Regions from separate parts of the Pseudomonas beijingensis genome, predicted to be linked through region 2. Evidence: predicted binding sites of a transcription regulator. Region 2 holds the regulator's gene; each other region holds the start of a gene.
What was found. The regulator FliA, encoded in region 2, starts transcription of late flagellar genes. The targets are predictions, from matches to a motif close to CTAAAGTTTNNNNNNNNNNNGCCGNTAA.
Positions count from the first base shown of each region.

Region 1 (5,486 bases), 1.4 Mb from region 2:
AGCCGTGTCGCGGTTTATCAACCTGGTCCGAGAGCAGCCTGAGGCGCAGCGGGCGGTGTTTGAAGACAACCTGGATTATGCCGAACGGCATCAGAAGATCATTGCCCGGTTTGGACGCTTTCCCCATCGCAATGCGGTGTTGGGGCGCGAGTCCACGGCTGATGAGCTGGAGTTTTTGAGCAGGCCTGGGTCCAGGTTCTGAGTTTTCTGCGCGTCTGATGCCGCTATCGCGAGCAAGCTCGCTCCCACAGTTGACCGAGTTCCGTCAGGGAAATCTGATCAACTGTGGGAGCGAGCTTGCTCGCGATGGGGCCCCTTCCAGGCGCTAGATCCGGAAACTGCCCACCAACTGCTTCAATCGCGCCGCCTGCTGCTCGAGGTCGGCACAGGCGCGCAAGGTGGCTTGCAGGTTTTCCACGCCTTCCTGGTTAAGGGTATTGATCTCGGTGATGTCGACGTTGATCGACTCCACCACGGCGGTCTGTTCTTCGGTGGCGGTCGCCACGGACTGGTTCATGCCGTCGATTTCACCGATACGCTGGGTCACGCTGCCCAGTCGTTCGCCGGCCTGGTTGGCGATGCCGACGCTGCTTTCGCTCTGGCGCTGGCTGTCGGTCATGGTCAGTACCGCTTCCCGTGCGCCGACTTGCAGTTCTTCAATCATCTTCTGCACTTGCTGCGCCGAATCCTGGGTGCGGTGGGCCAGGTTGCGCACTTCATCGGCCACCACTGCGAAGCCGCGCCCGGCTTCACCGGCCCGGGCTGCTTCGATGGCGGCGTTGAGGGCGAGCAGGTTGGTCTGCTGGGAAATGCTGGTGATCACCTCAAGAATCTGGCCGATGTTCACCGTGTTGCTGTTCAGGGTTTCGATGTTGCCACACGAATCGCTGATCTTGGCCGACAACTGTTGCATGGCCGCGATGGTTTTATCCACCACTTGCTGACCGTCTTCGGCCAGGCTGCGGGCATCGCTGGAATGTTGCGAGGCGAGGGCGGCGTTCTGGGCGATTTCCTGGGCGGCGGCGCCAAGCTGGTTGATGGCCGCGGCCACGCTGCTGGTGCGCGATGCCTGCTGGTCGGAGTTGAACATCGACGAGTTGGACGCACTGACCACGCGCAAGGCGACTTCGTTGACCTGTCCGGTGGCTGAGGCCACTTCGCGGATCGAGGTGTGAATGCGCTCGACAAAACGGTTGAACGACGTGCCCAGTGCGCCGAATTCGTCCTGGCCGTGGATGACCAGGCGGCGGGTCAGGTCGCCTTCGCCTTCGGCGATGTCATGCATGGCACGGCCCATGGTCAGCAGCGGCTGCATCAGCACGCGGATCAACATGCCCAGCAGGGCGATGATGAACACCACGGCGATGACCATGGCGATCAGTGCCGATGTACGGAACTCACTGAGCATCGCCAGCGCGGTGTCCTTGTCGAGCACCAGCGCCACGTACCAATCGGCGCCCGGCACGCCGTTGACGCGGGTGAAGGAGATGAATTGGGTCTTGCCGTCGAGATCGACTTCCTTCACGCCCGGGCTGATTTGCGGTGCGCCGTTGGGGTAGGCCTCGGCCAGGGTCTTGAGCACGCGCTTGCTGTCGGGGTGGATCAGGATCTTGCCGTCGGCGCTGACGATGAACGCGTGGCCGTGGCCGCCGAAGTTCAGCGAGTTGATGATGGCGCTGACGCTGGACAGGTCGATGTCCGCACCGGCCACGCCGATCATCTGGTTCTGGCGCTGTACCGGTGTGGCGACGGTGATCACCAGCTTGCCCGACGAGGCGGCGATGTAGGGCTCGGTGACAATGGTTTGCTGTGCGCTGTTGGCGGCCTTGTACCAGCCACGGGCGCGCGGGTCGTAGTCGGCGGCGCGATTGCCGGCCGGTACCGAGAACATCACGCCGTCGGTGCCGCCGAAATAGCTGAGCTGGAAGTTGCCGGTGTAGGCCGGCAGGCCCACGGCGCGCTTGAGGCTGTCGGCACTGCTGCCGTCCACGGCGATCTGCTGGGCCAGCGATTGCAGCAATTGGATACGGCCGTCGACCCACGTCTGGATGTTGCGGCTGGTCAGGCTGCCGAGCTCCTGCATGGAGGTCTCGGTGCTGGCGTGCAGGCTCTGGCGTTGACGATAGTCGTTGAACAGGATGAAACAGGCGAATGCAACGGCCACCACGAGGGCGGCAGCCAGCAGGATTTTATGGCTGAATTTCATGTTTCTGGTCATTAATAACACTACCGCGGAGGGACGGGTCAGGAAGGGCTGTCAATTTGCCATAGCGCAGGGTTTTGCGCTGTTACTTTTTATCGGCGCAGAAGCCCGGCCCATCAGGCGTCAGGGCGTCAATCCCGACGAAAGGTACGACGGCGTCACAAACCGGTTGATTCACCGATGAAACACCTCTGCACGGCCAATAAATACTGGGGGCGTCAGGGAACCAGATAAGGGTTTTCTCTTCTAAGGATCAGGTTGGCACCCTGCCACCTCCCTTCCGTTCCAGGAGTTACACCATGTCGCTGCGATCTATCGCTCTGCTGTTTATGTGCGTCGTGTTGACCGCATGCAGCAAGGTCAACCAGGAAAACTATTCGAAACTGTCGGCGGGTATGCCCAAGGCCGAAGTCGAAACGTTGCTGGGGAAACCGACCGATTGCTCAGGCGCCCTCGGCATGTCCAGCTGCACCTGGGGCGACCAGAAAAGCTTTATCAGCGTGCAGTACGCCGGTGACAAAGTGTTGATGTTTTCCGGCCAAGGCCTGAAGTAAACCGAGGCCAGAGGCCTGCGGGAGAAAAATAATGATGCGGTTAGTTTTTGTGCTTTTGGCTGGCCTGGTTTTGGCTGGCTGTGCCACTTCTGGCGAAGATCCGCTGGCACCCAAGACGGTCAACAGCGTCAACCTCAAGCGTTACCAAGGGACCTGGTATGAGTTGGCCCGCCTGCCCATGTATTTCCAGCGCAATTGCGCGCAATCGGAAGCTCACTACACCCTCAAGCCAGACGGCAATGTGGGTGTGCTCAATCGCTGCCTGACCTCGGACTGGCAGTGGGAAGAAGCCAAGGGTACCGCCACGCCGCAGGTGCCGGGCAAGACCGACAAGCTCTGGGTCGAGTTCGATAACTGGTTTTCACGGATCGTGCCGGGCGTGGCGAAAGGGCAATACTGGGTGCTGTACGTCAGCGATGACTACAAGACCGCCATCGTCGGCGACCCGAGCCGCCGCTACATGTGGCTGCTGTCCCGCACACCGACCGTCAATAGCGTCGTGCGCGAGGAACTGCTGAGCAAGGCGCGCCAGCAGGGTTATGACACGACACGACTGATCTGGCGCGCCTCGGATCGGCAGATGGCCAAGACCTCGGACTGACGGTCACCCGAAAACCAGTGTGGGAGCGAGCTTGCTCGCGATGACGGATTTCCAGTCAACATTTGCGTTGAGTGTGAAGGCCTCATCGCGAGCAAGCTCGCTCCCACAGTGGTATTCCCACATTGATTTTTTGCGATCAGCCCAGGAGTTCGCGCAATACCTGGGTAAACGCCCGGGCGCTTTCCTCTTCGCCGGCATGACGCCCATCGCGCACAACCCACTGTCCACCGACCATCACATCGCGCACCTGGCGATCGCCGCCGGCAAACAACCAGCGATTGAGGATCCCGTCGCCCTGGGCGGTGGCCAGGTATGGGTCGTTGCCATCGAGCACCAGCCAGTCGGCGCGCTTGCCGATGTCGAGGGCGCCGACCGGTTGTCCCAGGGCCTGGGCGCCGCCTTCCAATGCCGCGTCAAACAAGGTGCGGCCAACCATCGGCTGATCCGTCCGGTATAAGCGGTTGCGCCGTTGATCACGCAGGCGCTGGCCATATTCCAGCCAACGCAATTCTTCGACCACGCTCAACGACACATGACTGTCGGAGCCGATCCCCAGGCGTCCGCCCTGGGCGAGGAAATCCACGGCCGGGAAAATCCCGTCCCCCAGGTTGGCTTCGGTGGTCAGGCACAGACCGGCAATCGCCCGGCTCTTGGCAATGAGGCTGACTTCCTGGGCGTTGGCATGGGTGGCATGGACCAGGCACCAGCGCTGGTCGACCTCGGTGTTTTCGTACAGCCATTGCAACGGGCGGGCGCCGCTCCAGCTCAGGCAGTCATCGACTTCCTTTTGCTGCTCGGCGATGTGAATGTGCACCGGGCAATCACGGTCGCTGGCGGCCAGCACGTCCTGGATCTGTTCGGGCGTCACGGCGCGCAGCGAGTGGAAACACAAGCCCAGGGCCTGGGACGGTTGCCCGGCCAGGATCGGCTGCAAGCGTGATTGAAGCTTCAAGTAGTTTTCGGTGCTGTTGATGAAGCGACGCTGCCCGTCATTGGGCGCCTGGCCGCCAAAACCGGAATGGCTGTAGAGCACCGGCAGCAGCGTCAGGCCGATGCCGGCGGCGCTGGCGGCGTGGCTGATGCGCAGGGCCAGCTCCGCCGGGTCGGCGTAGGGCGCGCCGTCGGTGTCATGGTGCACGTAATGGAATTCGGCGACCGAGGTGTAGCCGGTCTTGAGCATTTCGATGTACAGCTGGCGAGCGATGATGCCGAGTTGCTCGGGGCTGATTTTTCCGACGAGGCGATACATCAAGTCGCGCCAGGTCCAGAAACTGTCGTTGGGATTGCCCGCCACTTCCGCCAGCCCGGCCATGGCCCGTTGAAAAGCATGGGAGTGCAGGTTCGGCATGCCCGGCAACAACGGGCCGTCCAGCCGTTCGGCGCCGTCTGCGTGGGAACCGGCCTGGATATGGGTCAGGACGCCCTCGGCATCGACCTCAAGACGTACATCGTGGGCCCATCCACTAGGCAGCAGCGCGCGTTCGGCAAAGAAGGCGGACATGGTTCAACCTCATCGTGCGTAATTTGTATATACATATACAGACGTTTGCCTGGCCGGTAAACTCCGGCAAGCTAGCAACCTTATCCGCAGAACAGGGAACCGCCGTGCCGACTCCGCCTGCCAAACCGCCGCTGGCCGCACACATGGGTGACAGTCCGGCGCCCTTGTACGCCCGCGTCAAACAGATGATCACCCAGCAGATCGACAGTGGAAACTGGCCGCCGCATTACCGCGTGCCGTCGGAAAGCGAGCTGGTCAGCCAGTTGGGCTTCAGTCGCATGACCATCAACCGTGCCCTGCGGGAAATGACCGCCGACGGCCTGTTGGTGCGCATGCAGGGGGTGGGCACGTTCGTGGCCGAGCCCAAGAGCCAATCCGCGTTGTTCGAAGTGCACAACATTGCCGACGAAATCGCCTCCCGTGGTCATCGCCACACCTGCAAGGTGATCACCCTGGAAGAAGAGGCGGCCGGTTCCGAGCGAGCCCTGGCCCTGGACATGCGTGAAGGCCAGAAGGTGTTCCATTCGCTGATCGTGCATTTCGAGAATGACATCCCCGTGCAAATCGAGGACCGTTTTGTCAACGCACTGGTGGCGCCTGACTACCTCAAGCAGGATTTCACCGTGC
Region 1 covers NZ_CP117425.1:1,397,435-1,402,920, forward strand. The annotation lists gene PSH84_RS06510 (DUF924 family protein) at 1-202, shown strand, start outside; gene PSH84_RS06515 (methyl-accepting chemotaxis protein) at 326-2,218, opposite strand; gene PSH84_RS06520 (hypothetical protein) at 2,503-2,757, shown strand; gene PSH84_RS06525 (lipocalin family protein) at 2,789-3,358, shown strand; gene PSH84_RS06530 (formimidoylglutamate deiminase) at 3,495-4,859, opposite strand; gene hutC (histidine utilization transcriptional repressor HutC) at 5,003-5,486, shown strand, end outside.
Region 1: a site for FliA is predicted at 2,296-2,323, ahead of PSH84_RS06515 (methyl-accepting chemotaxis protein). Genes of this name have one in related genera too.

Region 2 (5,486 bases):
AGATGAGCTGCGCAAGACCCAATCGCGCATCGCCAGCGCCCAGGCCGAACTGAGCCTGCGCAGCAGCGAAGGCGAGGGTGCCGCGGGCACCAATCGTCAATTGTTCGCCGGTCAGCCGCTGACCGCCGGCCTGCCCTTGACCGCCGCCGAACCGCTAATGGAGCAGGCCCAGGCCGAACCGCGTCGTCCGGAACCGGCTCCCGCCGCGCCTGCCCGCGGGGTCGATCCGCGCGCCCTGGACTCGATGCGCTTTGAACTCAACAGCCTGCGCGAGCTGATGGAAGTCCAGCTCGGCTCCCTGGCCTGGAACCAGCTGCAAGGCAGCCGTCCGGCCCAGGCCAACCTGTGGCGTCGCCTGCAACGCATCGGCCTGTCCGGCCCGTTGTCCCGGGACCTGCTGGCGCTGATCAATGGTATCGAAGAACCGCGCCAGGCTTGGCGCATGTTGCTGGCGCACCTGGCGCGGATGATCTCCACGCCGGAAGTCGAGCCACTGGAAGAGGGCGGAGTGATTGCCATGGTCGGTCCTGCCGGCATGGGCAAGACCACCACCCTGGCCAAGCTCGCCGCCCGTTATGTACTCAAGTACGGCGCCCAGAGCATCGCCCTGGTGAGCATGGACAGTTTCCGCATCGGTGCCCAGGAACAACTCAAGACCCTGGGCCGGATCCTCAATGTGTCGGTGACCCATGTGGATCCGGGCCAATCCCTGGCCCAGGCGCTGGAGCCGTTGCTGCGCAAACGCGTTGTGCTGATCGATACCGCGGGCCTGCAAGCCAGCGATCCAGCCCTGCGCATGCAGCTCGAAAGCCTGGCCGGACGCGGTATCAAGTCAAAAAATTATCTCGTGTTGGCAACCACCAGCCAGAAACAGGTTCTAACCGCCGCATACCACAGCTACAAACGCTGCGGACTGGCCGGCTGCATCCTGACTAAGCTGGACGAAACGGCAAGCCTGGGCGAGGTGTTGAGCCTGGCGATCGGTCATGAACTGCCGGTGGCCTACCTGACCGATGGGCCGCGGATCCCGGATGATTTGCATCTGCCGCGCCGTCATCAACTGGTCAGTCGTGCCGTGAGTGTGCAAATGCAGGAAGAACCCAGCGAAGAAGCCATGGCTGACATGTTCGCTGACATCTACCACAGCCCGAGCAAGCAGGTCGGCTGAGGTAATCATGAATATTTTTTGTACCTACATCGATGGTCTGCCATGCATTGTTCCTTATGCGAACGCGCAGCCAGTAATGTGGCCTCCGTCTAAGAAGACAAGGTAAAGAACGAACATGGGCAGCATGCATCCCGTACAGGTGATCGCGGTGACCGGCGGCAAAGGTGGCGTCGGGAAGACTAACGTGTCAGTGAACTTGTCCCTGGCTCTGGCAGAGCTTGGCCGACGGGTCATGCTGCTGGACGCCGACCTGGGCCTGGCGAACGTCGACGTGCTGCTGGGGCTTACCCCCAAACGCACCCTGGCGGACGTGATCGAAGGCCGCTGCGAACTGCGCGACGTGCTGTTGCAGGGGCCAGGCGGGATTCGTATCGTGCCGGCTGCCTCCGGCACCCAGAGCATGGTTCACCTGACCCCAGCCCAACACGCGGGCCTGATCCAGGCTTTCAGCGACATCGGCGACAACCTCGATGTGCTGGTGATCGATACCGCGGCCGGCATTGGCGACTCGGTCGTCAGTTTCGTGCGCGCCGCCCAGGAAGTGCTGCTGGTGGTCTGCGACGAACCGACGTCCATCACCGACGCCTACGCCCTGATCAAACTGCTGAACCGCGACTATGGCATGAACCGCTTCCGCGTCCTGGCCAACATGGCCCAGAGCCCGCAGGAAGGACGCAACCTGTTCGCCAAGTTGACCAAGGTCACCGATCGCTTCCTGGACGTCGCCCTGCAATACGTCGGCGCGGTGCCTTACGACGAAAGCGTGCGCAAGGCCGTCCAGAAGCAACGTGCCGTCTATGAAGCCTTTCCACGTTCCAAATGCGCGCTGGCGTTCAAGGCGATCGCCCAGAAGGTCGATACCTGGCCATTGCCGGCCAATCCTCGCGGGCATCTGGAGTTTTTCGTCGAACGTCTTGTGCAACAAACAGCAGGGCCCGTGCTATGACAGCCAGCGGTTACAACCATCTCTACAAAAAATCGGCACGGGACGCCCAATACGAATTGATCGAGCGTTATGCGCCACTGGTCAAGCGTATCGCCTACCACTTGCTGGCGCGGTTGCCGGCCAGTGTCCAGGTCGAGGACTTGATCCAGGCCGGCATGATCGGCCTGCTTGAAGTGTCGAACAAATACGACGCCAGCAAAGGCGCCAGTTTCGAGACCTATGCCGGTATTCGCATTCGCGGGGCGATGCTCGATGAAGTCCGCAAGGGCGATTGGGCGCCGCGTTCGGTGCACCGCAATACCCGCATGGTCAGTGACGCGATTCGGGCAATTGAAGCGAAAACCGGGCGTGACGCTAAAGATCACGAAGTTGCTGCCGAACTCCAGTTAAGTCTCGATGATTATTACGGGATTTTGAACGATACCTTGGGCAGCCGCCTGTTCAGTTTCGACGACCTGCTGCAGGACGGCGAACACGAAGGGCTGCACGAGGATGGCGCGAGTGCTCACATGGAGCCATCGCGTGACCTGGAAGATGAACGTTTCCAGAGCGCGCTGGCGGATGCGATTGCCAATTTGCCGGAGCGTGAGCGACTGGTCTTGGCGCTGTACTACGACGAAGAGCTGAACCTCAAGGAAATCGGTGAGGTCCTGGGGGTCAGCGAATCGCGGGTCAGCCAGTTACACAGCCAGTGCGCGGCCCGTTTGCGGGGGCGTTTGGGGGAGTGGCGAGCGCGTTGACAGGCAGTGTGGGGACACTGCGACGAGGCTGGCCTGGCAGGTACTGCGCCAGTCTCCATCCGTTGTGCTCCGGACCGTTGTCGAGTGTTGTGCCGGATTGATTGAAATGGCGCGTCCAGGTGCTGGGCGCGTTTAAGACTGCTTGGAGGTCGAATTGGACAAGAACATGAAAATCCTCATCGTTGATGACTTCTCAACGATGCGGCGGATCATAAAAAACCTGTTGCGTGACCTTGGGTTCACCAACACGGTCGAGGCGGATGATGGCGTCACAGCCATTCCGGTCCTCAACAGCGGGAGCATCGACTTTCTGGTGACTGACTGGAACATGCCCGGCATGACCGGTATCGACTTGTTGCGCCATGTGCGCGCCGACGAAAAGCTCAAGCATCTTCCGGTGCTGATGGTCACTGCCGAAGCCAAGCGCGAGCAGATCATCGAAGCGGCCCAGGCCGGTGTAAACGGCTATGTGGTCAAACCCTTCACGGCCCAGGCGTTGAAAGAGAAGATCGAAAAAATCTTCGAACGCATCGGTTAACTGCGCCACGGGGGAGCTATGGACAACGAATCTTCAATGGGCGATTTCGAATCGACCCTGAAAAAACATGCCCGCGAACTGGTCGACAGCCTTGAAAAAGGTCGCTTTGGCGATGCGGTTCAAATGATCCATGAGCTCAACCAGACCCGTGACCGCGGTCTGTATCAGGAAGTGGGCAAGCTCACGCGTGAACTGCACAGCGCGATTGTCAATTTCCAGATCGACCCGCACATGCCGCAGGCCGAGGAAGTCTCGCAGATCACCGACGCCACCGAGCGCCTGGGGTATGTGGTCAAGCTGACCGAGGCCGCGGCGAACCGCACCATGGACCTGGTGGAAAGTGCAACGCCGCTGGTCAACGGCCTGAGTGAAGAAGCCCAGGCCTTGAGCACCGACTGGGGCCGGTTCATGCGTCGCGAAGTCGGTGCTGAAGAGTTTCGGGAGCTGGCCCGTCGGGTCGACGGTTTCCTGGCGCGCAGCAGCACCGAGAACCGCGCCGTGGCAAGCAACCTCAACGACATTCTGCTGGCCCAGGACTATCAAGACCTGACCGGCCAGGTGATCAAGCGTGTGACCCAATTGGTCACCGAAGTGGAAAGCAACCTGCTCAAACTGGTGTTGATGGCCAGCCAGGTCGACCGCTTTGCAGGCATCGAACACGACCGTGAAGCGATGCTTGCTGAAAAAGATCCACAAAAACATCTCTCTCAGGGTGAAGGTCCGCAAATTCATGCCGATAAAAGAGAAGACGTTATGTCCGGTCAGGACGATGTGGACGATTTGCTGTCCAGCCTTGGATTCTGAGTTTTAGCCCTGTTTTAGGAGCAGCCATTAATGAGCTTCGGCGCCGATGAAGAGATCCTTCAGGATTTCCTGGTTGAGGCCGGCGAGATTCTAGAGCAACTGTCCGAACAGCTGGTCGAGCTGGAAAGCCGACCTGATGATGCGGATCTGCTCAATGCAATTTTTCGCGGTTTCCACACTGTAAAAGGAGGCGCCGGCTTCCTCCAGCTCAACGAGCTGGTGGAGTGCTGCCACATTGCCGAAAACGTGTTCGATATCCTGCGCAAGGGTGAGCGCCGCGTGGATTCGGAACTGATGGACGTGGTGCTCGAAGCGCTGGATGCGGTCAACAGCATGTTCAGTGAAGTGCGTGAGCGCTCGCCGATCACGGCTGCCACCCCCGAGCTGCTTGCCGCGCTATCGCGCCTGGCCGAGCCGCAATCGGCTGACGAAGCGGCGCCGATTGTCGAGGCGGTGGTTGAAGAGCCGGTCGCCGAAGAATCGGGCGACATCACCGATAACGAATTCGAACAGCTGCTGGACTCCCTGAATACCGTCAAGGCCCAGGCCGAGGCACCAGCCGCTCCGGCTGCACCTGCTGCGCAAGCCGCCGGTGGGGCGGCCAGCGATGAAATCACCGATGCCGAGTTCGAGTCGCTGCTCGACCAGCTTCACGGCAAGGGTCAGTTCGCGCCGGATGCGGTCGTTCCGCCGACGGCCCCGGCCGCCCCGAAAGCGGCGGGCGACAGCTCGGACATCACCGATGATGAATTCGAAGCCTTGCTCGACCAGTTGCATGGCAAGGGCACCTTTGCCGTTGACGCGCTGGATTCGGCCATCGCTTCGGCACCGACGCCGGCCAAGCCCGCCGCCGCTGCCGCGGGTAGCGACCTGATCAGCGACCAGGAATTCGAATCGCTGCTCGATGAGCTGCATGGCAAGGGTAAGTTCAGCGAAGTCGGTACGGCTGCCGCTGCGCCTGCTGCCGCTACCGTTGCGCCAGCGGCCAAGGCTGCGCCCAAACCCGCTGCCAAGGCACCGGAGCCCAAGGCCGAGCCCGCCAAGCCTGCCGCTGCCGCTGCTGCCCCGGCACCCGCCCGTGCTCCGGCGGCGGCGCCAGCGGAAAAACCAGCCAGCGAAGCCGAGACCACCGTTCGAGTCGACACCGCACGCCTGGACGAGATCATGAACATGGTCGGCGAATTGGTGCTGGTGCGTAACCGACTGGTGCGCCTGGGCCTCAACAGCCAGGACGAAGCCATGTCCAAAGCCGTGTCGAACCTCGACGTGGTCACGGCAGACCTGCAGACC
Region 2 covers NZ_CP117425.1:2,775,048-2,780,533, forward strand. The annotation lists gene flhF (flagellar biosynthesis GTPase FlhF) at 1-1,168, shown strand, start outside; gene fleN (flagellar synthesis regulator FleN) at 1,284-2,114, shown strand; gene fliA (RNA polymerase sigma factor FliA) at 2,111-2,854, shown strand; gene PSH84_RS12605 (chemotaxis response regulator CheY) at 3,021-3,392, shown strand; gene PSH84_RS12610 (protein phosphatase CheZ) at 3,411-4,196, shown strand; gene PSH84_RS12615 (chemotaxis protein CheA) at 4,227-5,486, shown strand, end outside.

Region 3 (5,486 bases), 1.3 Mb from region 2:
GTCGGCGAGATTGCCTGCCACACCGGCCGTCAAAGCTGCTTCTATCGCGTCTTCGAGAACGGCGACTGGAAAACCGTCGACCCGGTGCTCAAGGACCCGCATGCCATTTATTCAGGACATACCCATGAGTGACACCCTGACCCGCCTGGCCCAGGTGCTGGAAGAGCGCAAGGGCGCCGCCGCCGACAGTTCCTATGTCGCCAGCCTGTACCACAAGGGCTTGAACAAGATTCTGGAAAAAGTCGGCGAAGAGTCGGTCGAGACCATCATCGCCGCCAAGGACGCCGCCATCAGCGGCGATTGCAGCGACGTGATCTACGAGACCGCCGACCTGTGGTTCCACAGCCTGGTCATGCTGGCCCAACTGGGGCAGCATCCGCAGGCCGTACTGGATGAACTGGACCGTCGCTTCGGTCTGTCCGGGCACGTCGAGAAAGCCTCGCGCCCGTCCGCCTGATCAATTTTTGAGAGGAGTAGCCACATGGGTATCTTTGACTGGAAACACTGGGTCGTCATCCTGGTCGTCGTGGTGCTGGTGTTCGGTACCAAGAAACTGAAGAACCTCGGCACCGATGTCGGCGAGTCGATCAAGGGTTTTCGCAAGGCCATGAACGATGACGAGAAACCGGCCGATCCGACGACCAACCAGGCTCAGCCCGCACAACCGACCCAACCGGTACACCCACAGGCCACTCAGCCGGTGAATGCGCCGAACACCATCGACGTGCAGGCCCAGAAAGTCGAAGAGCCCATTCGCAAAGACTCGTGAGCACTGACTAATGTTTGGGATCAGCTTCACTGAACTGCTGCTCGTCGGCCTCGTCGCCCTGCTGGTATTGGGCCCCGAGCGTCTGCCGGGCGCTGCGCGCACCGCCGGTCTCTGGATCGGGCGCCTGAAGCGCAGCTTCAATGCGATCAAACAGGAAGTTGAACGTGAAATCGGCGCCGACGACATCCGTCGGCAACTTCACAACGAACACATTCTGTCCCTGGAGCAGGAAGCGCGGAAAATCTTCACGCCGACCCAGCAGGAACCGACGCCAGTCCAGCCTGTGGCCGAGCCGATCGTGGCTTCCCAAGCGCCAGAGAGTGGCACGCCGGTGGCTGAACCGGCGCCCGTGACACCGACGGCAGCGGATACAGCGCCCCACGCTGTCCCTGCGCCTAACGATCCTACTTTGCCGCCGCGAGCCCCATGAGCGATATCCCTGAAAACGACCAGCCGATGCCGCTGGTATCGCACCTCACCGAGTTGCGCACCCGCCTGCTGCGTTGCGTCGCGGCGGTTTTCATCATCTTCGCCGGGCTGTTTTCCTTCACCCAGCAGATCTACACCTTCGTCTCCACGCCGCTGCGCCAGTACCTGCCGGTAGGCGCGACGATGATCGCCACCGACGTGTCGTCGCCGTTCCTGACGCCACTGAAGCTGACGATGATGGTCTCGCTGTTCCTGGCGATCCCGGTGATCCTGCACCAGATCTGGGGTTTCATCGCCCCGGGCCTGTACAAGCATGAAAAACGCATCGCCGTACCGCTGTTGGTATCCAGCATCCTGCTGTTCTACACCGGCATGGCCTTCGCCTATTACCTGGTGTTCCCGCTGATCTTCAAGTTCTTCGCCGCCGCCACCCCGGCGGGCGTGGAGATGATGACCGACATCAGCAGCTACCTGGATTTCGTCATGACGCTGTTCTTCGCCTTCGGCGTGGCGTTCGAAATCCCCGTGGCCGTGGTGCTGCTGGTGTGGATCGGCGTGGTCGACGTCGCCTACCTGAAGAAGATCCGCCCCTACGTGATCATCGGCTGCTTCGTGGTCGGCATGATCCTCACCCCGCCGGACATTTTCTCCCAGACCCTGCTGGCCGTGCCGATGTGGCTGCTGTTCGAAATCGGCATCCTGTTCGGTGGCCTGGTGCGCAAGCGCCGGGAAGAAGAACCCGAGGACCAGCCGGTCGATGACCACAACGACCAGCCGCCAGCGACCCAAGCGTGAACCTGCTGCTGCTCGAAGAGGCCGACTTCATTGGGCCTGACCGCGTGATCCTGAGCGATCGCCGGTTGACCCACATGCAGGAAGTCCATCGCAGTGCCGTCGGTGACAGCCTGCGGGTCGGGCGCATCGGCGGGTTGATGGGCTCGGCCCAGGTGCTGCGCCTGGAGGCTCGCGAGGCCGAACTGCAAGTGACCCTCGACCAGGCGCCGCCGGCCAAGTTGCCGTTGACCCTGGTGCTGGCGCTGCCGCGCCCGAAAATGCTCCGGCGAGTGTTCCAGACCATCGCCACCATGGGCGTGCCGCGGGTGGTGCTGGTCAACAGCTATCGCGTGGAAAAGAGCTTTTGGCAGACGCCGTTCCTCGAACCCGAGGCCATTCGCGAGCAACTGATCTTGGGCCTGGAGCAGGCCCGGGACAGCGTGTTGCCCGAGGTGGTTATCGAGAAACGCTTCAAGCCTTTTGTCGAGGACCGCCTGCCGGCCATCACCAACGGCACCCTCGGACTGGTCGGCCACCCTGGCAACCACCCACCCTGCCCGCGAGCACTCACGGAGCCGGTGACCTTGGCCATCGGCCCCGAAGGCGGTTGGATTCCCTACGAGATCGACCTACTGGGCAAGGCCGGCTTGCAACCGGTACAACTGGGCGAGCGGATTCTGCGGGTCGAGACCGCGGTTACCGCATTGCTTGCAAGGTTGTTCTGAAAGGCATCTCTGCTTCGCCACAAATAAGCCACTCGGAGAATCCTGAGCTCATTTCTACAGATCCCGTCAAAGCCGCCGATACAGTGCCCATAAAACCAATTCAGCGCTCCAAGGGAGTATCAGCATGTTCCGGTGGCTTGCCCAGGGTCTGGGAAATGTAAGCGTTAATCGCAAACTCGGTGCAGGCTTCGGCCTGGTGCTGTTCCTCACCTTGATGATCGCATTCACCGGTTGGTCCGGCCTGGGCAATGTCATCAGCCGGGGCGATAAACTGGGGTTCATTGCCAGTCTCAACGACTTGAGCAAAGACTTGAATCTGGCCAGCATCGACTACAACAGCACGCGGGGCGAGAAAGGGCCGCAACAGGTCAACGACCTGCTGGGCAAGCTCGAAGAGGGCCTGAAGACTGCTCGCCAGTTGATCGAACAACCGGCCGATGTGGCGTTGATCGATGCACAGCTGGCCGCCGTTGCCGAATACAAGAGTGCCTTCGCCCAGATGACCAGCGCCACCGTCAGCCGCGAAGACGCCCGCAGCAAGCTCGGCGCCAGCGCCGACAACGCCGTGGCCCGCGTTGCCGAGGTGGAAAAAGCATTGCTGCAAAGCGGCGACGTTACTCAATTCAACAACGTGGTGGCCCTGAGCAAGGCGATCCAGCAGGCCCGCTATCAGGTTCGCGGCTACACCTACAGCGGAAAAAGCGAGGCCCAGCAGCCCGCCATCGATGCAATCACCGATGTCCTGAAACTGCTGGCACGCTTGCCGGCCCAGCTACCCGAGGAGTTCGCCGATAGTCTTCAGCAGGCCAGCGACTCGATGAACGTCTATCGCGCGGCGGTCAGCCAGTTCCGCGACTCCCAGATCGATAATGGCGCCGCGTTGCAGCGCATGAGTGAGCAAGGCCACGTACTGATCGATTCCAGTCAGAAGCTCACCGTGTCCCAGACGGCGGTGCGAGACCACGATACCGCCCAGGCCAAGACCGTTCTCATCGCAGCGGCTGCGCTGGCCCTGCTGTTCGGCGTGATTGCAGCGCTGCTCATCACCCGGCAGATCGTCGGCCCACTCAACGACACCTTGAAGGTTGCCGAACGCGTAGCCGCTGGCGACCTGACCCACAACCTCACTTCTGACCGTCGCGACGAACTGGGCCAACTGCAACGCGCCATGCAAAGCATGACCGTGGGCCTGCGGCAATTGATCGGTGGCATCGGCGAAGGTGTCACGCAAATCGCCAGCGCCGCCGAACAGCTCTCGGCCGTGACCGAGCAGACCAGCGCCGGGGTCAACAGTCAAAAGGTGGAAACCGATCAGGTCGCCACCGCCATGCATGAAATGACCGCCACGGTGCAGGAAGTCGCCCGCAACGCCGAGGAAGCCTCCGAAGCCGCCGTCGCTGCCGACCAACAGGCCCGCGAAGGCGAAAAAGTCGTCGGTGAAGCCATCGCCCAGATCGAACGCCTGGCCCTCGAAGTGGGCAACTCCACCGCGGCGATGGGCGACCTGAAGCGTGAAAGCGACAAGATCGGCAGCGTGCTCGACGTGATCAAGTCCGTAGCCCAGCAAACCAACCTGCTGGCCCTCAACGCCGCCATCGAAGCGGCCCGTGCCGGGGAAGCAGGGCGTGGTTTTGCAGTGGTCGCCGATGAGGTTCGCAGCCTGGCGCAGCGCACCCAGAAGTCCACCGAAGAAATCGAAGAGCTGATCGTCGGCCTGCAATCGGGGACCCAGCAGGTCGCGACCATCATGGACAACAGCCGCAACCTGACCGATAACAGCGTCGAACTGACCCGCCGCGCGGGGGGCTCGCTGGAGAACATCACTCGCACGGTTTCGGCGATCCAGTCGATGAACCAGCAGATCGCCGCTGCGGCCGAGCAGCAGAGCGCTGTGGCTGAGGAGATCAACCGTAGTGTGCTGAATGTACGTGATGTTTCGGAGCAGACGGCGTCGTCCAGTGAGGAGACTGCCGCTTCGAGTGCGGAATTGGCCCGGCTAGGCGTGCACTTGCAGACGCTGGTAGGGCGGTTCAAAGTTTAGAGGCATAGGCGCTTTTGTCACCAACGGCCGCTTAACGAGTTGCTCCAAACACATAACGTATGAAGCAGTGTTTCAGTCCCTATTGGAGCTGAGACACTGCTCTACCAATATGTGATGTTCGACATGCGTCTCTGCAGATTTATCATCCTTAAATAACCTCGCTGCTTGGCCACCGGCCTACTTTAACTTTCAGACATAATTTATAACTGCGGCATTATCGTCAAACGATCGCAGCCAACATAAATAATGACAAAAGCATCAGAAAAATTGATTGGACTTTTCTAGAGCTCACGACAGAATGGCACCTCCATTAACTATACGAAACATTCTTCACGGAAGAGGAATTATGGTCACCTTTAACAAGCTTATACCTGAACTGATTGTGTCCGACATCAAGGCAAGCTCAAGATTTTATTGCAAGATCATTGGGTTCAGCGTTGAGTATGAAAGACCGAACGACGGCTTCATGTTCATCTCCTATCACGGTAGCCAGTTAATGCTGGAACAAGACGATCACGAAGAGTCACCGTGGCGAGTAGGCCCGCTACAAAAACCTTATGGACGCGGAATGAACCTCTCAATTGATTGCCCCGATGTCAGAGCGTTAGCGAAAACATTGATCGGTTCGGGATACGAGCTGCATAAACCAATAGAAGAATGCTGGTACAAAGAGAACAACCTGCTTCAAGGTCAAAGCAATTTTCTCGTATTAGACCCGGATGGTTATTTACTTAGGTTCGCTCAATAC
Region 3 covers NZ_CP117425.1:1,428,214-1,433,699, reverse strand. The annotation lists gene hisI (phosphoribosyl-AMP cyclohydrolase) at 1-132, shown strand, start outside; gene PSH84_RS06665 (phosphoribosyl-ATP diphosphatase) at 125-457, shown strand; gene PSH84_RS06660 (twin-arginine translocase TatA/TatE family subunit) at 482-769, shown strand; gene tatB (Sec-independent protein translocase protein TatB) at 780-1,199, shown strand; gene tatC (twin-arginine translocase subunit TatC) at 1,196-1,993, shown strand; gene PSH84_RS06645 (16S rRNA (uracil(1498)-N(3))-methyltransferase) at 1,990-2,697, shown strand; gene PSH84_RS06640 (methyl-accepting chemotaxis protein) at 2,822-4,738, shown strand; gene PSH84_RS06635 (bleomycin resistance protein) at 5,085-5,486, shown strand, end outside.
Region 3: a site for FliA is predicted at 2,752-2,779, ahead of PSH84_RS06640 (methyl-accepting chemotaxis protein). Genes of this name have one in related genera too.

Region 4 (5,486 bases), 1.3 Mb from region 2:
TCGGCCAATGCCGACGCATCGGGCCCCAGGTCACCGGCGCAAACGCCGAGCAGGTCCGGCATCACCTGGTCAGCCAGGTACACCTGATCGTCCATGACCATCCGCTGCAAATCCTCCACCTTCACCGGCCCGGCCTTGGCCAACTGGCCCAACCGCTGCAGCGCAAAACGCGCCCGCAGGCCCAGCGGCTGGCCTTGCTGGCTGATCACCGGGGAATAGCCGGACAACGGCTGTGCAGGGTTGACCATCCAGGCCGAATCGTTGGAGTTCTGCACATAATCGCGGCGCAGCAACTGCGGGAGCTTGTCGGCGGCATAAATGCCCTTTTGCACTGCATTGGAATCGTTGCCCCAGGCGCATTCGCTGCGACTGCCATCCAGCACGATCAGTTGCAGCCCGGCCCGGGGGTCACTGCACCGGGCCAGTTTGTCGGCGTCGACGTTCGGCACCACCGACACGTTCATGTAGAGGCTTTGCCCCTGGTCGTCCACCGCCAGGGTATTGACCCAGGGAATGCCCTGAATCTTATGGACGGCGTCCTGCAAATCCTTGAGCGTGACGGCCTTGTTCATGGCGTACCACTGGGCCAGCACACGATCGTTTTCCAGGTTCGCATCCCGCAGGCTGTAGGCGAATCGGTTGTCCCAGTCCAGCCGGCCGGGCCATTGCACGATCGGGCCGAACTGCGAGCCATAGACCACGCGGGAAACCGTCTGCACCTGGCCGTCGGGTTGCTTGATGTCCACCGCGACCGTCTGCTGGCTCATCGGCACGGATTCGCCATCGAGCAGGTAGCGGGTCGGGTCTTTCGGGTCCAGTTGCAGCCGATACAAGGTGAAATGCTTTGAGCTGTCGACGGTGTGGGTCCAGGCCAGGTGTTGGCTGAAACCGATGTTGATCATCGGCAGGCCCGGCAGCGCCGCGCCCATGACGTCCAGCTTGCCGGGAATGGTCAGGTGCATCTGGTAGAAACGCATGCCGCCCACCCACGGAAAATGCGGGTTCGCCAGCAACATGCCGCGACCATTAAACGAGCGCTCACTGCCGATGGCCAGGGCATTGCTGCCGCGCTCCAGGGCAAAACGCTGCTGCCGGGTCGCGGCAGCGGCGAAACTCGCGGCCGGAGCAGTGGCGAGTGCCGTCGCCCGGGGCGGTTGTGCGCCAGCCAGGGCTTCGGCGAACTGGCCGACGCCGCCTTCCACCAACAAGCGACGGGTCAATTTGACCAGGTCCAGCGCGGTGATCGGCCGCACCCACTCACTGGCGCATTGCTCAGGCAGGCCCTTGGCCTTGCGCTCGGCCAACGCACGGTTGTAGCCCGCCGCATAGCCTTCAACCAGTTGTTGCACTTGAGGCGTCTGGGCCTGCCAGAAACCGGAGACCGCTTGCGGTGTGTTGAGCCAGCTGAAAAACAGATCGCTGGCGCGGTTCTCCCGCTGCTCGACCGTGACCTGCTCGGGCCCGAAGTAACGCGAGCGCTGGGCATTGACCGTGACGATCTCATTGGCCAGCAGGCACAGATTGTCCTGGGCATAGGCATAACCGATGCCATAACCCAGTCCACGTTCGTCCTGAGCCCGGATATGTGGCACGCCAAACCGGGTGCGACGGATCTCGGCGCTGGCCTGCTGTCCATCGTCCTGCGCATTGACCACGGGGCTGAGCCCGAGGGCGATCCCCAGAAAAGCGCCTGCAAGGCCAACCCTCGATAACTGCCCGGACATTCTCACGTTCACTCCTGATGAAAACTTCAGAGACCAGGACGGCTGCCGCTGCGCCAGTCGACAAACACTCGGCCCGCCTGGGAAATCACACGCCGCGTGCTGAACCGGAATGTGCCTACCTTGAAAACGAACCGGATGAAAAAAAATTAATGGCCTTGCGCCGCTTGAACACGGGGGTTTGACGAAGCGGGGGCAATTTTTTCACATCATCGTCCTCATGATTGCGCGTCCTCGTTCGTCCTATAACAGGAGAGTATTCGTGACCTTTTCTGATCAGGCTGGTAAGGAGTTTCTGCATGCGTAACGCGCAACTGCCCATGGAGGGCAAGCCAAGGCCAACCGGCGTCTCGCTGAACGCCACTCACCGTGAATTCGACAGGCCGCCAGAGCGCGGCGGCAATGACCACATCAGGCGCCTGCTCAAGAGCTTCGGGCTCAGGACCAGCCTGATTCGTCTTAAAGTCATCGACGCGCTGCTCAAGGCCGCCCACGAAAACCGCTGCCTGGGTGTGCGTGGTGTGCACAGCCAGTTATTGGGGCTGGACATTCCGTTGTCCTTTCTCAGCGTTCGCGAGGTATTGAAGCGCCTGTGCAGCGAAGGGGTCGTGACCCTCAACGCCGATAAAAGCTACCGCCTGCACCCTAGCGCGATGGCCGTGCTCGAGGCCGAGGAATGAAGCCGGCGCTCAGGGCTTGACCTTGGGCCGCATTACGCCGTTGATCACCACCACGATGACCGCCACGGCAATGGCGATGTATTGAAACAACTGCTCGCTGATCATGCCCTTGCCCTGCATCCAGGACAGCCCCAACATGATTGCCAGGACGACGAGGACGATCAGAATCGAGTATTTCAAACGTTGTGAATGAGTCATTGCCAATTTCCTGAATGTATCCGTTCTGTATCCGAAGGCTTGTCAAGTCCGCACCCTATCGCCTGGATGACGGGTTGCCGACGGCCCCCATGGTACAGCCGAAGGCGTGTCTTCGTGCAATCCGCTCGTTCTATCCCTCGACCAACTGACCTCTAAAGCTGCGTCCTCCCAGGCCGATATAGTCAGGACTGCCCATCCGCCTGCTCCAGAAAGTCGCCTTCGTGCAAGGACTTCCCACATGCCTTCATTCCGAACTATTCAGGCACGCTACACCCTGTTTCTGGTTATTTTCATGCTGGTGCTGTCCCTCCTGACGGTGGTGGGCATCAGTTACCTGGTCGCGCCCAAGCTGCGCCACACCGAAGAGCAAGTGGTCCTGAACCGCATCGCCGAGGTTGCCGAGCAGATCCAGGGCGAATTGAACAAGGTACAGGCGCAGCAACGCAGCATCACCCAGACCATCCCGCTGCTCGACAGCGATGCCATCGACAAAGTGTTGCCGGGGCTGGTGGATCAGTACGGCGAGTTGAAAGTCTTCGGCGGCGGGATCTGGCCCTTGCCCAACCAGCGGGCCGAGGGTCGCAGCAAGTTCAGCACGTTCTGGCACCGCGACGCGTCCGGCAAACTGGTGGTCAATACCTTCTGGAACAGTGACGCCGCGCCCAACTATTACGAACAACCCTGGCACAAGGGCGGCATGGCCACTCCACCGGGCAAATGCGCCTGGGCTGCGGCCTATAAAGATGACGCCAGCGCCGAACCGCGCACCAACTGCGCCATGGCCATCCAGAAAAACGGCGTGCCTTACGGCGTGTCCACCATCGACGTGACCCTGGGCTTCTTCAATGAGCTGGTGGCACGCAAGGAAGCCGACCTGAGCGCCGAGATGCTGATCGTCGAAGGCGACGGCAAGATCATCAGCAACAGTTCGCGCATCAGCGGGCCGATCGTGCTGAAGAACATCAGCGAACTGGCGGCCACCTCGCCATTCGCCGCCCAGGTCAAGGCGGGCCTGGCCCAGCGCGACCAGCCGTTGCAGCGGGTCGAGTTCGACAACAAGGGCGAGGCCAGCACCTTCTTCATGCGCCCTATCGAAGGTTCGCCGTGGTTCCTGGCGACCGCATTGCCAACCCGCCTGATCACCGCCCAGCGCGACGATGTGCTGAGCACGCTGAGCCTGCTGCAGATCCCGATGGTGATCCTGCTGGTCTTGATGCAGCTTTACGCGATCCGCCAGTTGACCCATCGCATGAAGGTGCTCAAAGGCAACATCGACGCCTTGTCCACCGGCGATGCCGACCTGACCCGACGCATCACCATCCGGGCCGAGGATGAATTGGGGGCGATCGGTCATTCGGTCAACCGCTTCATCGCCTACCTGCAAGGCATGATCGGTGAAGTCACCCAGGCCACCGGCGCCATGGCGTCGAGCCTGGGCGATCTGCAACGGACCTCGGCCCATACCAGCGAAATCCTGATGCGCCACGCCTCGGAAACCGACCAGACCGTGACCGCCATCACCCAGATGAGCTCTACGGCTGAAAGCGTCGCGCAAAACGCGGCCGAGACTGCGGCGTTCACCCAACGCGCCAACGAGCATGCCGATCGCTCCCGCGTCGTGGTCGGTGAGGCCTCCAGCAGTGTGGTGGCGTTGATCGATGAAGTCGCCAGCGCCACCCGCAAGGTCGAGAGCATGCAACAAGACGCCCAGCGCATCACCGAGATCCTGGGCGTGATCGGCGCCATCGCCGGGCAGACCAACCTGCTGGCGCTCAACGCCGCTATTGAGGCTGCCCGTGCCGGGGAGCAAGGCCGTGGTTTTGCCGTGGTGGCCGACGAAGTCCGCGCCCTCGCCGCCCGTACCCAGGCCAGTACCTCGGAAATCAACGAAATGCTGACCCGCCTGACCCAAGGCGTGAGCTCGTCGGTCTCGGCCATGGAAAACACCCAGGCCAGTTGCCAGTCGGCGGCCGATGCGACCTCTAGGGTCAACTCGGGCCTGGACGAAATGGCCGGCTCGGTCAGCCAGATCAACAGCCTCAGCACCCAGATCGCTACGGCCGCCGAGCAACAGAGCGCGGTGACCGAGGAGATCAATCGCAGCATGGTGCAAATCCGCCACATGGTGGAGGAACTGGTGGAAAGTGGCCTGGCCAGCGAGGCCAACACCCGGCAACTGCTGGACGCCAATAGTCGGGTGAATACGATCATGGGGCGGTTCAAGGTGCGCTGAAGCGTCTCCATTCACCTGTGTCAGATCTGTGGGAGCAAAGCTTGCTCGCGATAGAGTCGGATCAGTTGCAAGATTGTGACTGACAAACCGCTATCGCGAGCAAGCTAGCTAGCTCCCACAAGACTGCGTTCGTCCTTCCAGCCTGACAATTGTGTAATCCCCGCCTCAGCCCCCTGTCAGCTTGCCCTCGCTACTCTGTTATCCTCCCGCCAAACCGTTCGACACGAGACCTTCTTCATGGCCAACCCCCTGCACCTGCTCGCCTTGAGCACCCTGTTCATGACTACCTTGGCCCAGGCCGCCGAACCCGTCGCCATCGATGTGCACCGCGACGCCAATTGCGGCTGCTGCAAGAAGTGGATCTCGCATCTGCAAGAAAACGGCTTCAAGGTCAACGACCATGTCGAGGCCGACATGAGTTCGGTCAAGCAACGCCTGGGCGTGGCGCCAAACCTGCGTTCCTGCCACACCGCCGAAATCAACGGCAAATTCGTCGAAGGCCATGTCCCGGCCGATCAGGTGCTGGCGTTGAGCAAGCGCGATGACTTGCTCGGCGTGGCCGCGCCGGGCATGCCCATGGGCTCGCCCGGCATGGAAATGGACGGCATGAGCGATGCCTATCAAGTGATTGGCCTGAAGAAAGACGGGACCCAA
Region 4 covers NZ_CP117425.1:4,103,322-4,108,807, reverse strand. The annotation lists gene pvdQ (bifunctional acylase PvdQ) at 1-1,724, opposite strand, end outside; gene PSH84_RS18525 (fe2+ zn2+ uptake regulation protein) at 2,021-2,401, shown strand; gene PSH84_RS18520 (hypothetical protein) at 2,411-2,599, opposite strand; gene PSH84_RS18515 (methyl-accepting chemotaxis protein) at 2,838-4,832, shown strand; gene PSH84_RS18510 (DUF411 domain-containing protein) at 5,070-5,486, shown strand, end outside.
Region 4: a site for FliA is predicted at 2,752-2,779, ahead of PSH84_RS18515 (methyl-accepting chemotaxis protein). Genes of this name have one in related genera too.